2 regions of the Paenibacillus terrisolis genome follow, and region 1 is predicted to be linked to the other one. Evidence: riboswitches for the same ligand, from Rfam matches in the RefSeq annotation. Region 1 holds a riboswitch; the other holds the start of a gene.

Evidence for each region. A riboswitch is a leader RNA that binds a small molecule or an ion and turns the genes downstream of it on or off. The one in region 1 is predicted to bind cyclic di-AMP.
Region 2: it holds a riboswitch for cyclic di-AMP, as region 1 does, so the genes downstream of both, ACI48K_RS23785 (C40 family peptidase) here and ACI48K_RS11705 (TrkH family potassium uptake protein) in region 1, are expected to answer to the same signal.

Annotation. Positions count from the first base shown of each region.
Region 1 is NZ_JBKFGG010000010.1:8,460-15,162, reverse strand. Features, by position in the region: gene uvrC (excinuclease ABC subunit UvrC) at 1-1,482, shown strand, start outside; gene ACI48K_RS11710 (CPBP family intramembrane glutamic endopeptidase) at 1,451-3,178, opposite strand; cyclic di-AMP (ydaO/yuaA leader) riboswitch at 3,467-3,625, shown strand; gene ACI48K_RS11705 (TrkH family potassium uptake protein) at 3,698-5,032, shown strand; gene ACI48K_RS11700 (potassium channel family protein) at 5,048-5,710, shown strand; gene ACI48K_RS11695 (cation:proton antiporter) at 5,752-6,703, shown strand, end outside.
Region 2 is NZ_JBKFGG010000046.1:14,109-20,811, forward strand. Features, by position in the region: gene motB (flagellar motor protein MotB) at 1-240, opposite strand, end outside; gene motA (flagellar motor stator protein MotA) at 224-1,027, opposite strand; gene ACI48K_RS23765 (hypothetical protein) at 1,223-1,516, shown strand; gene ACI48K_RS23770 (4a-hydroxytetrahydrobiopterin dehydratase) at 1,681-1,980, shown strand; gene ACI48K_RS23775 (c-type cytochrome) at 2,073-2,432, opposite strand; gene ACI48K_RS23780 (GNAT family N-acetyltransferase) at 2,602-3,105, opposite strand; gene ACI48K_RS23785 (C40 family peptidase) at 3,340-3,819, opposite strand; cyclic di-AMP (ydaO/yuaA leader) riboswitch at 3,824-3,961, opposite strand; gene ACI48K_RS23790 (C40 family peptidase) at 4,215-4,706, opposite strand; cyclic di-AMP (ydaO/yuaA leader) riboswitch at 4,711-4,846, opposite strand; gene ACI48K_RS23795 (hypothetical protein) at 5,068-5,898, opposite strand; gene ACI48K_RS23800 (M1 family metallopeptidase) at 6,288-6,703, opposite strand, start outside.

The DNA of each region.
Region 1 (6,703 bases):
CGCAAATGCAATGTGATGCCGAAGGAGGTCTGCCTGTATTATCACATGGGCCAATGCCTGGCTCCGTGCGTACAGGAGGTGCCGCAAGCCTCTTATGATCAGATGACACAGGAAATCACCTCTTTCCTAAGCGGCGGGCACGAGGAAATTAAAAAAGATCTGCAGCGAAAAATGCAGGAGGCCGCCGAGGACCTGTACTTTGAGCGCGCCAAGGAGCTGCGGGATCAGATCATCAACATCGACGCGCTGATGCAGAAGCAGAAGATCACGCTGGCCGACGCCAAGAATCGCGATGTCTTCGGGTTTGCGGTGGATAAAGGCTGGATGTGCGTGCAGATATTGTATATGCGCCAGGGCAAAATGATTGAACGCCACGCCTCGTCGTTTCCGTTCTACGGGGAGGCATACGGAGATTTTCTGTCATTCGTGGCCCAATATTACAGCGATAATCCGGCGCTGCCGCAGGAAATTCTTCTCCCGGCAATGGAGGCGGCGGACGAGGTTTCGGCGGCCCTGCCGGAGCAGCCGGTTTCGGATGAGGCCGGCGAGCAAGTCCAGCCGTCTTCCGGCAAAGCGGCCGAGGCCGAGGCAAGCCCTTCGGCCGCTCCCGAAGGCGAGCTGCTGGGGCCGGATTCCGGCGCGGACGCGCTGCAGCAGTGGCTCGGCGTGAAGGTGTTGGTGCCGCAGCGTGGACTGAAGCGGCAGATGATAACGATGGCCGTCGACAACGCGCGCGTGTCGCTGGACGAGAAATTCCGCCTCATCGAACGCGATGAGGAACGGACATCGAAGGCCGCGGAGAACCTCGGCCGATCAATCGGACTTACGTCGGTGTCGCGCATCGAAGCGTTCGACAACTCCAATATCCAGGGGACGAACCCCGTTTCGGCGATGGTGGTATTCATCGACGGCAAGCCGGCCAAGAAGGAATACCGCAAATATAAAGTCCGGACCGTACAGGGCCCGGACGATTACGAAACGATGCGCGAGGTGATCCGCCGCAGATACGAACGGGTGCTGAAGGAGAATTTGCCGATGCCGGATCTGATCGTTGTGGACGGCGGCAAGGGGCAAATTTCTGCGGCGACCGAAATTCTCGAGAACGAGCTGGGGCTGTACATTCCCGTCTGCGGCCTTGTTAAGGACGCGAAACATAAGACGGCTCAGTTGATGGCTTATGATCCGCCGGAGCCGATTCACCTGCCGCGCGACAGCCAGGAATTTTACCTGCTGCAGCGCATTCAGGACGAAGTGCACCGCTTCGCCATCTCGTTCCACCGCGAACAGCGCGGCAAATCAATGGTGACCTCGCGGCTCGACGCGATCCCCGGAATCGGGGAAAAACGCCGTAAAGCGCTGCTCAAGCATTTTGGCTCGCTGAAAAAAATTAAAGAGGCCTCCGTCGAAGACTTCCGGCCTCTTTCCATTGGTGATAAACTGGCGAATGAAATTATAAATGCCCTTCGGGATGAGGAGTCGTAAACAACGGCTCCTCTTTTTTGTCGAACGGCAGCGGCTTTCGTTCTTTCCCCGGCGGATTAAACCGGTAGACGACGTAAGCGACGATGGCGGGAAGAACGATATAAAACACGCCTGCCGTGAAATTCAGGGCGCCGCCCATGAAAATGATGCTTAAAGACATCAGAATCGTATCGAAAATCGTATGCGAGAACATGACCGTCACGAAGCCGTACCGCAAAAAGATGAAGCTGAACAGCAGACCGATGAACAGCAGCTCGATCGGACGGGAAGTGACAGGGTAAATCGGATACAGCGTATGGCCGAACGCCCAGATCATCGTTGTGATCACGCTGGCGACAAATGTGCTGCGGAATATTTTCTTCAACATCGGGATGCCGAACAGCCGGTATACGGCTTCTTCCCCAATCCCGGCTACCCAAGCAAGCAGAGGCATGAAAATTGGGTAAATCATATTGTATGGGGACTGTGTGGCGTCGGTCGTCGACCAGGTGTGAAGCGTTCGTTCCAGTACAAAAAAGATGACGGACTGTGCGCCCAGCAATATCAGGGCCCAGGCATAGGCGTCGGACACCGCGCCCAAAACATGCCGTCCATATCCGGACTCCTTGGCGCGCGGCCACAGGGCGATTCCTTGTTTGCGCCACAATCCGTCTCCCCCAACCAAGGAGAAATAAACGGAGGCGGCAAGGATCAGGGTAACTAATCCCTGGATAATGAATCCGATAAGCAGCACGGCGGAAGACATGCTCTCTTTTTGGAAAACGGGCAGCATGTTGATCGTACTGGCGGTCGAAAGAACAAAGTAGACGGAAGCCAGGAAAATCCCTCTTTTAAAAGACGTGTGCACCCGTGTCAATCCGCTGTAGACGATGGCCAAAATGCCCAGAACAAACGTGAACAGGGCATAACCGCCAAACGTCAGCCAGTTGGCAATCGTGGTCTGATGAGCCACGTAATCGGTATGTGATTTCGGAACGCTGAAGGAAGCTTCCATCGAAGAAACCTGGCCGTATTCGAAGCTGAATTTGATTTGGGCTTTGGATTGCCCGACCTTGAAATCCGGGATTTGGTACAACAAGCCGACTTCGCTCTCATTGGCTGCTGGTTGAATCCCGCTTTTGTTAAACCCGAAATACGTCAAGTAAGGCTGGGCTAATTTTTCTTTCTGCTCCAGCGTCAAATCGCCTTCCCAGGAGCGCAGGCTGTCGACGGTTTCCGAACCATTGCTTAGCATATCCTGCTTATTTTTATTGCTGGCGGTCGTGATTTCTTCGAAGCTGACCACTTTTCCGGTCGTCATGTGGACGTCTACGGTTAATGCGGACAACACTTCATTCGGGTTATTGAAACGAACGCGAAAGACGTCATAAGGAAAGTTCTTGTCATAGGATTTCAGAAACGGGCCGAGCAGATCTTCTTTGGCCAAATAACCGTATAAATCCGATTGCGTTTCATATGTAACGAGAGCAGGCTTAAGTTCTCCTTCCAATTGAAGCTGGGATGCGGCGAAATCTTCGGCAGCGCTTGCTGCCTGCTGTTTGGAAATCGTTTTCTCCTGCTGCTCCATTTGCAGCGTTTCCGACGCGTCGGTCGGGAGAACCTGAACAAGGATAAAAACGATAAATCCGAGCGCGGCCATCAGCCAAAGCGTTTTGGGCTTGATTTTCCTCCCAGAGGTTTGCGATATCAAGTTCATGGTTAAGCTCCTTTAAAATTTTTGTAAAAGGGATTATTTTACTGCAATCGCGTCACAGTAAAGATATCATAGGGCGTACCCCGCGCGCCAGAGACGGTGATGAAAATATAAATGAAAACCTCCAATAATCGAAGATAAGTTCCCCAATGTGTTAGATTTAGCGAGATCATAAGCTATGAGTTCTTGGTTTTCACGATTTTCAAGGCTATTTCATCGAAAAGAGCCATTGTGATAGGTTGGATTATGGATTATAATCCATTTGATAAAAATGAAATGTAACTCGATGAAAATAAAATACGGCCGAATTTCATTTGAAAACGGGGGAACCGAATTTTCCGGGGTGAATTTCGCTTGGAGCCGGCAGGAATGCCGGGTAAGAGAGCGAATAGGGCAACTGTGCATGTCCGAATCCGTCAGCTAACCTCGTAGGCCTTTGCAACAGGAGCCAAACCCGAAAGGCATTGGATTTCCAGTGCTTTTTTCTTTTGTTTTTCCTAATTAAGCGATGAGGTGAATAGGTTGCTATCCAAATGGTTCAAGTTTTCTCCGCCCCAGATTCTTGTGCTGGGTTTTGCCCTGATTATTCTTCTGGGCGCGCTGCTGCTGATGCTGCCGATCTCAAGTACACGGGGAGAGACGACGCCTTTTATCGATGCTTTGTTTACGGCAACCTCGGCAACCTGCGTAACCGGTCTGGTCGTTCGGGACACGGGAACGTATTTTTCCACATTCGGGCAAGTCGTGATCATGCTGCTGATTCAGGTCGGCGGGTTGGGATTCATGACCATGGCAACGTTATTTTCTCTCGTATTTAAGCGGAAAATATCGCTGAAGGACCGTCTGCTGCTGCAGGAGGCGATGAACCAGAATTCGATGGAGGGCATCGTTCGGCTGATCCGCAAGGTGTTGATGTATTCGCTCGTCATCGAGGCTTGTGCGGCCGTGACTTTCGCGCTGCGCTGGGCTTTTGACATGCCGTTTGGCCGGGCGGTCTATTTCGGAGTCTTTCACGCCGTCTCGATGTTTAACAATGCCGGATTTGACCTGTTTGGCGAATACCGCAGCCTGACGCAATATGTCGGCGACCCGGTCACGAATTTTGTAGCCATGTTTTTGATCGTCTCCGGGGGGATCGGGTTCATCGTCTTGTCCGATCTCATTGAATTTCGGCGCCACCGCAGGCTGTCATTGCATTCCAAAGTCGTGTTGTCCATGACGTCCGCACTGATAGTTGTCGGGGCGCTCGTTATTTTTATATTCGAATTCACGAATTCCAGAACACTGGAGCCGTTAAACTGGAGCGCGAAGATCTGGAGCTCGTTCTTCCAATCGGTAACGCCCAGAACGGCGGGAGCCAACACACTGGACATCGGCGCTTTGCGTCAGGCCACCCAGTTTTTTATGATCATCCTGATGTTTATCGGGGCGTCGCCGGGCTCCACCGGGGGCGGGATCAAAACGACGACGTTTACGATTCTGGTCGGCGCGGTGATTTCCATGATCCGCGGGCGCTCGGACTTGGTGTTGTTCCGTTATCGTCTGGCCCAGGAACGGATTTTCAAAGCGGTTACGCTGGCGATGTTGGCCTTGTTTCTGGTTATTGCCGTGGCCATGATCTTGTCGACGACGGAGGATGCCAGCTTCCTCAGCATTCTGTTTGAGACAACGTCCGCCTTCGGTACGGTTGGTTTGACCATGGGATTGACCGGCAAGCTGACTTTAATCGGCAAAATCATCATCAGCTTCACCATGTTCGCCGGACGGCTGGGACCTCTTACGCTGGCATACGCGCTCGGTCCGAAAAAAGGTAAAGAATTATATCGCCATCCGGAAGGCAAAATGATCATAGGATAAGGGGATTAATCTACAATGAAAACACAGCAGTTTGTGGTGATCGGGCTGGGACGCTTTGGATCAAGTCTGGCTCTGGAGCTGATGGATCTTGGTTACGAGGTGCTCGGCATTGACCGGAATGAGGAAATCGTGGAGGCTTTGGGCGATCAACTCACCCATGCGGTCGTGGCTGACCCCACCGATGAAGAGGTGTTGAAATCGCTGGGCGTGCGCAATTTTGACTGCGGCATCGTGGCGATCGGCAGCGACATTCAGCTAAATATTCTGTCGGCCATTTTGCTGAAGGAGCTTGGTATGAAAACCGTCGTCGCCAAGGCGATCTCCGTTCTGCACGGGCGGGCGCTGGAGAAGCTGGGCGTGGATCGAGTCATTTACCCGGAGAGGGACATGGGGATTCGCGTGGCCCATCAGCTCGTAACGCCAAACCTGCTGGATTACATCGAATTGTCCAAGGAATACAGCATCGTAGAGATGAATGTTCCTGAATGCCTAAACGGCAAAATCGTCGGCGATCTCAATCCGAGAGCCCGTTTCGGGTGCAGCATTGTGGCAATCCATCGCGAAAGCGGGATTATCGTAGCTCCGACCGCCATGGACCAGCTTAGCCAAGGCGATATTATGGTTATCATCGGCTCCAAGAAAAATATCGAGCAATTTGAAACGGTAATTAATCAATAAAAGGCCATACATGTGGCTTCGACAGTTGGAGTGTGACTCATGTGGAATCGGCTGTGACCGAATCGATACATCATTTTCTTATTTTAGTGCTGTTCGTCTTAAGTGTCGGCATGCTTGCCGGAAGGCTCGCCGCTTGGCTGAGACTGCCGGACGTTGCCGTGTTTATCGCCGTCGGGATGCTGTTGGGTCCCGGCCTTCGCCTGCTCCATGAATCCAGCGGATCGGTGGTTAATCAGCTGATCCTTACGGTGGGCTCGGCGCTAATTTTGTTTGACGGCGGGAGGAACTTGAAGCTCAGCGGGCTGCGCAAGGTCTGGATCACGTTGTCGATGCTCAGCGTGCCGGGGGTCTTGATCACAACGGCCGTTGTGGGGACGGGAATTCATTATCTCTTTAACGTGGATTGGATTTTCGCCTTTTTGGCGGCGGCGGTGATTGCATCGACCGATCCGGCCTCGATCATTCCGGTATTTAAACAGGTGAAGATCAAAGAGCGGGTTCGGGAAACGGTAGAAAGCGAATCGGCGTTCAACGACGCGACGGGTTCCATTTTGACGTTTTCGCTCCTTGCTGTCGTATCCGGCGGCGGGACTTTGAACTTCGGCGACATGTCGTCGGATTTCTTGGTTACGGCTTTTGGGGGCATTTTAACGGGGATTGTCATTTCGGGTCTGCTCACCTTTTTAGCCGGACATGCCCGCCACGGATTTTTAAAAGAGTATTCGACCATCGTCATGATCGTGTGCGCGCTGGCATCGTATCTTATCGGGGATTTGCTGCATGTCAGCGGCTTTATGGCCACCTTTGTGGCCGGGATCATTTGGGGTAACGCGGATACGTTCGGCTTGTCGCTCGAGCATAAGGAAATCGAGATCGGATCCTTTGCGGAGAACACAACGGTCATGATGCGGATGCTGATTTTCGTTCTGCTGGGCAGTCAGGTGAATTTTTCGACGCTGGGCCATTACTTCTGGCCAAGCCTGGCGGCAATCC
Region 2 (6,703 bases), on a different contig from region 1:
ATCACTGATCGAATTTTTGGTGTTGCTGTTCATGGAGTTTTGATCCAGAACACCCATACCTCCGGTCAGCACGCTGTTAAACGCTTCGCTCATTTCCTCGAATTTGTTCGCATCAATGGTACTCATCCCGAACAGTACGATAAAAAGCGCCAACAGCAAAGTCATCAAGTCAGAATAAGGGAGCAGCCAGCTCTCGTCGGAGTGCTCCTCGTGATCCTGGTGCTTATTCTTTTTGCTCACCTTCACCCGCCCCCTTTTCTAGAATTTCCGCACGTTCGGCAGGGGTTAAGAAGACAGCCAGCTTCTGTTGAATGGCAATTGTGGATACGCCGGATTGAATGGATAGAAGACCTTCCACCATCATTAGCCGGATCTCCATTTCTTTCTTGGAGAGACGTTTCAGCTTATTGGCAATCGGATGCCATAAAACATAACCGGTAAATATACCAAAAATCGTAGCGATAAAAGCACCCGAAATCGCATGGGACAACCGTTCGATATCGCTCATGTCCGACAATGCGGCGATCAGGCCCACAACGGCTCCAAGTACCCCGAGCGTCGGCGCGTACATCCCGGCTTGGGCAAAAATGAGCGCACCGGCTTTATGCCGCTCTTCGGTTGCCGCAATATCCTCCGTGAGAACATCCTGGACAAATTCCTGGTCGTTTCCATCAATAATCATGCGCATACCGCCGCGAAGGAAATCATCATTTATTTCTTCTACCTTGGCTTCCAGGGCCAGCAGCCCCTCGCGCCGGGTAATGGTCGCCCATTCCATAAACAGCGTAATGAGTTCCGCCTTGCTGATCATTTTCGGTTTTACGACCGTCATTTTTAGCAATTTAGGGAATTTCTTCAGTTCCGTCATCGGGAAGGCCATGAACAAAGTGGCCGCCGTACCGACGAAGATGATGACGAAGGCTGCAGGGTTGGAAACCAGGCTTGCGATAGGCGCCCCTTTCAGGAACATCCCTACAATAAGCGCTATGAGTCCGAGAATAAGTCCGATAATTGATGAAATTTCCATTGTACACCTCGTCCTTGAGATAAATTGATTCCAATCTTTGGCCAAACCGCATCCTTGCAGATTGACTCCTTTGGTTTTTCCAAAAAAATGATTTATCTACTTTATCGACAGATTTCCGTTTTTTTTTAAGTGGTTTTTTCCGGTATAATAAGATCACAGCCTGAAGAACAGGGTCAAGAAGGGAGATTGTTGCCCGTGGGAGTAAAGCACGGTAGGGACTATGAATATATTCTGGCAGATTTGACGGCCGCAGTCGGCCGCATCTCGGATAGCTACGAATTTTTCGAAATGGAGCAGGAAGATTGGGAACGGTTGTCTGCTGAAGAAAAAAATGAGGTATGGGAGGCGCTGGCCGAGGATCTGTTCTACGGGCTTGGGACGGAACCCGTGATTTCGGTAGGAAGCGCGGTTGTGATTTACGATGCCGAGACGCATCGGATAAATTTCCTTATCGGGGAAGAAGAGCTTACCTCCATCAAGCTGGTTTGATGGCAAACAAAATATTTAATAATAGATGATGTTATAGAGTCTCTTTGGACTAAGGCGCATGAAGATGAGATCAGGGGAATACAATATGTAGCAAAGAGCCCGGCACAACATCAGTGAAACCGTTATCTAAAGGGAGCTCTTGAAGAGAACGGGGAGGAAGAAAAATGCCGTTTACACCGCAGGAAATAGAGGCGCACCTGGAAAAATTGGAAGGATGGGAGCTTGAGGAAGGACGCTGGATTTACCGAAAATATACGTTCTCCAATTTTATGAAAGGGATTGCTTTTGTGGATGAGGTCGCCGCCATTTCGGAGGCGTTTAATCATCACCCTTTTATCACCATTGACCACAAAACCGTGACGCTTCGTTTAACAACTTGGGAGGAAGGCGGAATTACGGCGATAGACATCAAAGAAGCCCAGCAATATAATGAGGCATTTGAAAAAACGCGTTCCGCCGATTGACGGGTCGAGGGCGATTAAATCGATAGCTTGCCAAAAAGCCCGCCAGGAACTTCAGGTTCCCGGCGGGCTTGCTTTGCTTTGCGCCGATGCCGTCATTTTTTCTCGGAGAGCCACATCGCGACGTTAGCAATTTCCTCATCTTTCAAACGATCTTTGAATGAAGGCATCATTCCGCCCTTGCCCTTGGTAATAATTCCATACAATTCGTCAGCCGTCAGCTCCGCTCCGATCTTCTGCAGGTTGGGACCTACCTGTCCCTGCAGCTGGTCTCCATGGCAACTGATGCAGTTCGCCTCAACCGTGGCTTGGGCTTGCTCGGCATTTAAAGTAACTGCGGGCATTTGAGGCTTAGCCTCCTGTTCGGTTTGCTCCCTGCCCGGCAGGGTGAACATCAGCACGACAGCCAAAGCGCATGCCGCGAAAAAAAGTCCGCTCATGATCCACTTTTGCATTCCATCGCCCCTCCATATGTAAGCTACCATTTCCATTATAACGGAACAATATGGTGGATCATAGCCTTTATGTCAAAAATAGCACACAATCAACGAAAAATACTGCCATTAAAGTGCAATTTATCATAGGCGATTTGTCGGTTTGGTCGAATGCAGTTGCGAGCGGCACTTACGCAAGACCGGGATCTCCACGGTAGACCATACAGTAAAAGGGTTTGGATACGCCTCCGGGGGTCATTTTCTCGTATAGGTCGGTGATCGTAAAGCCAGCTTTCTGGTAAGCCCGGATCGCCCGGTTGTTCCAAGTGAGAACCTCCAGATCAACCTCGTGGTCCGGATTTCTGCGAACCGCTTCTTTTACGATTGCGGAAACAAACGCCTTTCCGTGGCCGTGTCCGCATAATTCAGGCTTCATGCCAATTCCTAAGCGTGTTACGCCGGTAAGGGGGAAATATTGGGCGAAACCCGCCATTACTCCGTTCTCGTCTAAAACGGAAACATATTGCTCGGCCCGCAAAACCGGGTTGCCAAACTCCACATCAAGCGCTTTCATTTGCTCCCACGGGAGCCAGCCATAAATATCGTAAGGGGAGTCGTAACGCCAGGTGCAGATTTCCGCGCCATGACTTTCCTCCATGGGAACGACATGAAATTCCGGGATAAACTTATCCATCTTTGCGCCTCCTTCTAATGTAGGAATGCCGTCACTAAGATGAACTCCGTAGAATCTTGTAACCTCACTCTACCGGGAAAAGACGGGCTTGTAAATATTCAATTGAAACACGCAGGAAAACGGTAACCTTTCGCGGGCTTATCTCGTTATATAAGCAGGGAACAAAAAACCGCTCCGATTCCGGCAAGAATCAGGGCGGCTCCAAAATAGAGGGTCAAATAAAGATTCATGAAATCAGTTTGCGGCAAATACGGAAAATTTGTATTGGCTCAGAATTCTTTTCGCTCCAACGTAACGGTTGTTGTAGTAGTTGTTGCTCAGCTTGTCGATGCGGATGCCTTTTGAGGAAGAGGCGTGCGCAAAGCTGCCGTCACCGACGTAGATGCCAACATGGGATACTCCGTTGCCAAGCGTATTGAAGAAGACAAGATCGCCCGCTTTCAAGTTGCTTTTGGCTACCGGCGTTCCTTGCTTGTATTGGGCGGTTGATACGCGAGGAAGCTGAACGCCGATTTTGCTGAACACGTATCTGGTAAATCCGGAGCAATCGAACCCGGCAAGGGTGGTTCCTCCGAATTTGTAAGGTGTGCCGTATACGGATTTGACGACACTGCTCAAAGTAGTCGTAGTCGGTGTGGCCGCAAAGGCACTTCCGGCTCCCATAGTGAACACCAAAGCCAAACTCGTTACCGCTGCTGCAATCGTCTTTCTCATGATGTCTTGCTCCTTCCGAGGCCTGCGAGGTTAGCTTAAGGATTCGGTTGAAGGTTCCCTATGATCCCTTTGGAGCGAGATCAATTCACCCTGATGTGGTTCCCCCGTTTCCCGTGCACCGGGAATTCGGCAGTTTTGTTGTAGTATGTGCACAAAAACAAAGTTACAGCAAAGATTACAAAGTTGTTACTATTGCCTTTGGTTATTCTACCAAACGCGCCCAGCTTTGACAAGTTCGATGCCTGATATTTAAGAAAAAGAAGGCTTAAGTCCTGATTGAAATGGCCGTCAGCCGGGTAATGATTCCTAGATGGGAAATACCAAATAAATAGAAAAAACCCGCAAGAAAATGATCGAAGCATCGAATCACTTTCTTGCGGGTTTCCGGTTCCTGATTATTCTACGTTGTCTTGCTCAGCGGAATCTCCTGTAACGTCTTCATATTTGTCGGTACTCATAACGCGTTTAGCGCCAACATAACGCTCAACATAATACTTTTCGCTTAATTTGCTGATGACTACTCCATTGGAAGAGGAGGCATGAGCAAATTTCCCGTCGCCTACAAATACTCCTACGTGTGAAACGCCTTTGCCGGAAGTGTTAAAGAAAACCAGGTCGCCTGGGATCAACTCATCTTTGGAAACGGCGGTTCCCATTTTGTATTGAGAGCCGGATTGATGAGGAAGCTTGATACCAAGCTTAGAGTACACGTACATCGTAAATCCAGAGCAATCGAAGCCTGCTGTGGTTGTTCCACCGGATACATAGCTGGATCCAAGAGCCGAATCGACTACAGTGTCCAGTTTGGAATCCGCGAAAGCGCTACCAGCTCCAATTGTGAAAAGAATGGCAAAACTTACTGCTGCTGCGGCTAACTGTTTTTTCAAGAAGTTATGCTCCTTCCAATGCCTACGAGGTTAGCTTGAGGATTCGGTTGAAGGTCCCCTATGATTCCTGACTTCGGAATCAATTCACCCAAAATGGTTCCCCCGTTTCCCTGGCGAAGGGAATTCGGCTCTTAGTTCACACCTGAAATTACTAGTTCGTCATTCAGTAGAAGATTCTTGCCAAAGGTGACAAAAATGATTACAAAACTGTTACTGAAATTGTGCTGTTGTTATTGTAACAAATACAGGCATCTTTTGGCAATGGTTAATTAACAAGTTTAAGAGGGCACTTTAACGCACAAGGCCCCCGCGTATCCGCGGAGGCCTTGTGCTTTCAAGGTTTGAAAGTGGTGAAAAAAAATTAACTATTTTGTGACTTGGCTTGCCAGAGCCGATATTGAGAGGTGACTCTCCATATTTTAAACGCGCTGCGAATAAGAGGATAGGATTGCTGCAGAATCAGGGCGAGAAGGCCGGTCCAAATCCAAGAAACCGTGCCGAATAAAGTGAAAAGAACAAGTCCGAAAGCGATGAGAATCAGGGATATGGCGAGACCCTGAAGAAGATGCCTGAAACAAATCAACAGGGAATTCCATACACCGGCTTTGAACAAGTAGCCAAACAATGCGAACAGCAAGGTTTGCCGGATGAACCATCCGTAAGCGAGCCAGCCCAGCACATAGCCGAGGATCGTTAAGGAGGATGGCAGGTCAAGTCCTTTTTGCAGCAGGCCGGGCCACAGAGAGGTCAGCTTTGGAATAATCCAGAGCGAAGGCAGCAAAGTAAGCGCAAGCTCCAGGATATAAAAAAGGACAACCGGCTTCCAGAATTCCTTCATTCCCTGAAAAAGAGGAAGCCCCGTTCCTCTGGCGTCATTTGGAACAAGTCCGTAAAGAATTCCGGCCTGGATTAAGGGGGTCATCAGCAGACGGACCGCAGTCATGCCAATCAGCAGCCAGAAATACAGGCGTACATCCGGGTTGGTGCTTAGCCCGAGCTGTCCTTCGAACAGGAACAGGATCCGGCTGAGCCCGGTGGGCGGCGGGTCAGGGTATCTTTGCAGTACCTGGGTCACTGCGGTGTCGATGAGCCTGTAAAGGAAAATCCCCCACAGCAGCTGGTACAAAAACAGGATGATGACGGAGGGAAACTGGTTCTTCATCAGGCTCCAGCCTTGGCGCACATAGGTCATATCCTTCTCTCCTTAAAGTTTTGTGAGTAGGGTAGTTCAATAATTCATCTTTTGATCACAAAGCTAAGCATGAAGCCTAATCGGCATCGAATCTTGAATTGAGCCGGGCCTTCCGTTGCTCACGTAGGTTCAGCCTACGCTCCGCTACTCAGTCCCTAGCTTCATCCAACCTTCTCGGTGCTGAAAATCTGAATTATTGAACCATTTTTAAAGTTTCAAGCACTTCAAAACTACTTCGTAAGCATTCGCCTTTGTGAACGGATTTCTAATCCATTTGAATTAAATGAATCAAAGAAAACCAGGAGCAACAGCAATCGAAAGAATATTTCACACGGCTGCCGTTATGTGGATTCAATCTTTGGTTCAACTTATTTAGCTTTTAAGCCCGATCACCACAAGAACGAGCCGAGCACGGTCTCCAGCAGCTTGGTTACGCTGATATTGGAGCGGGTTCTGACTGGTTCGGGGACTTCGGCTTTCAAGTAATTGTTGATGTGCTTGTTTTCGAGCACGAGGGTATAGTCGGGATCGATTTGCACCCAGGCTAAGGGTTCTTTGTAATCCAGCTTGAGCTGAACCTTGCTGCCTTCCCCGTTCCACTGTTTCCGGACGATGTGACCGTCCTTGAAGGTGAAGAGCAGCGGCACTTTGGGGGCGGATCCGCCTTTTCGGCTGATATCGATCGTGGATTCGTATACTTCGGTGCCCTTCCGGTTGACCTGATTCACCGTGATTCGATCGACCGAGAAGTCGGCCATTTTCCCATCATAGACATACTGCGAGAAGTAGGTTTTCCAAGAGCGAC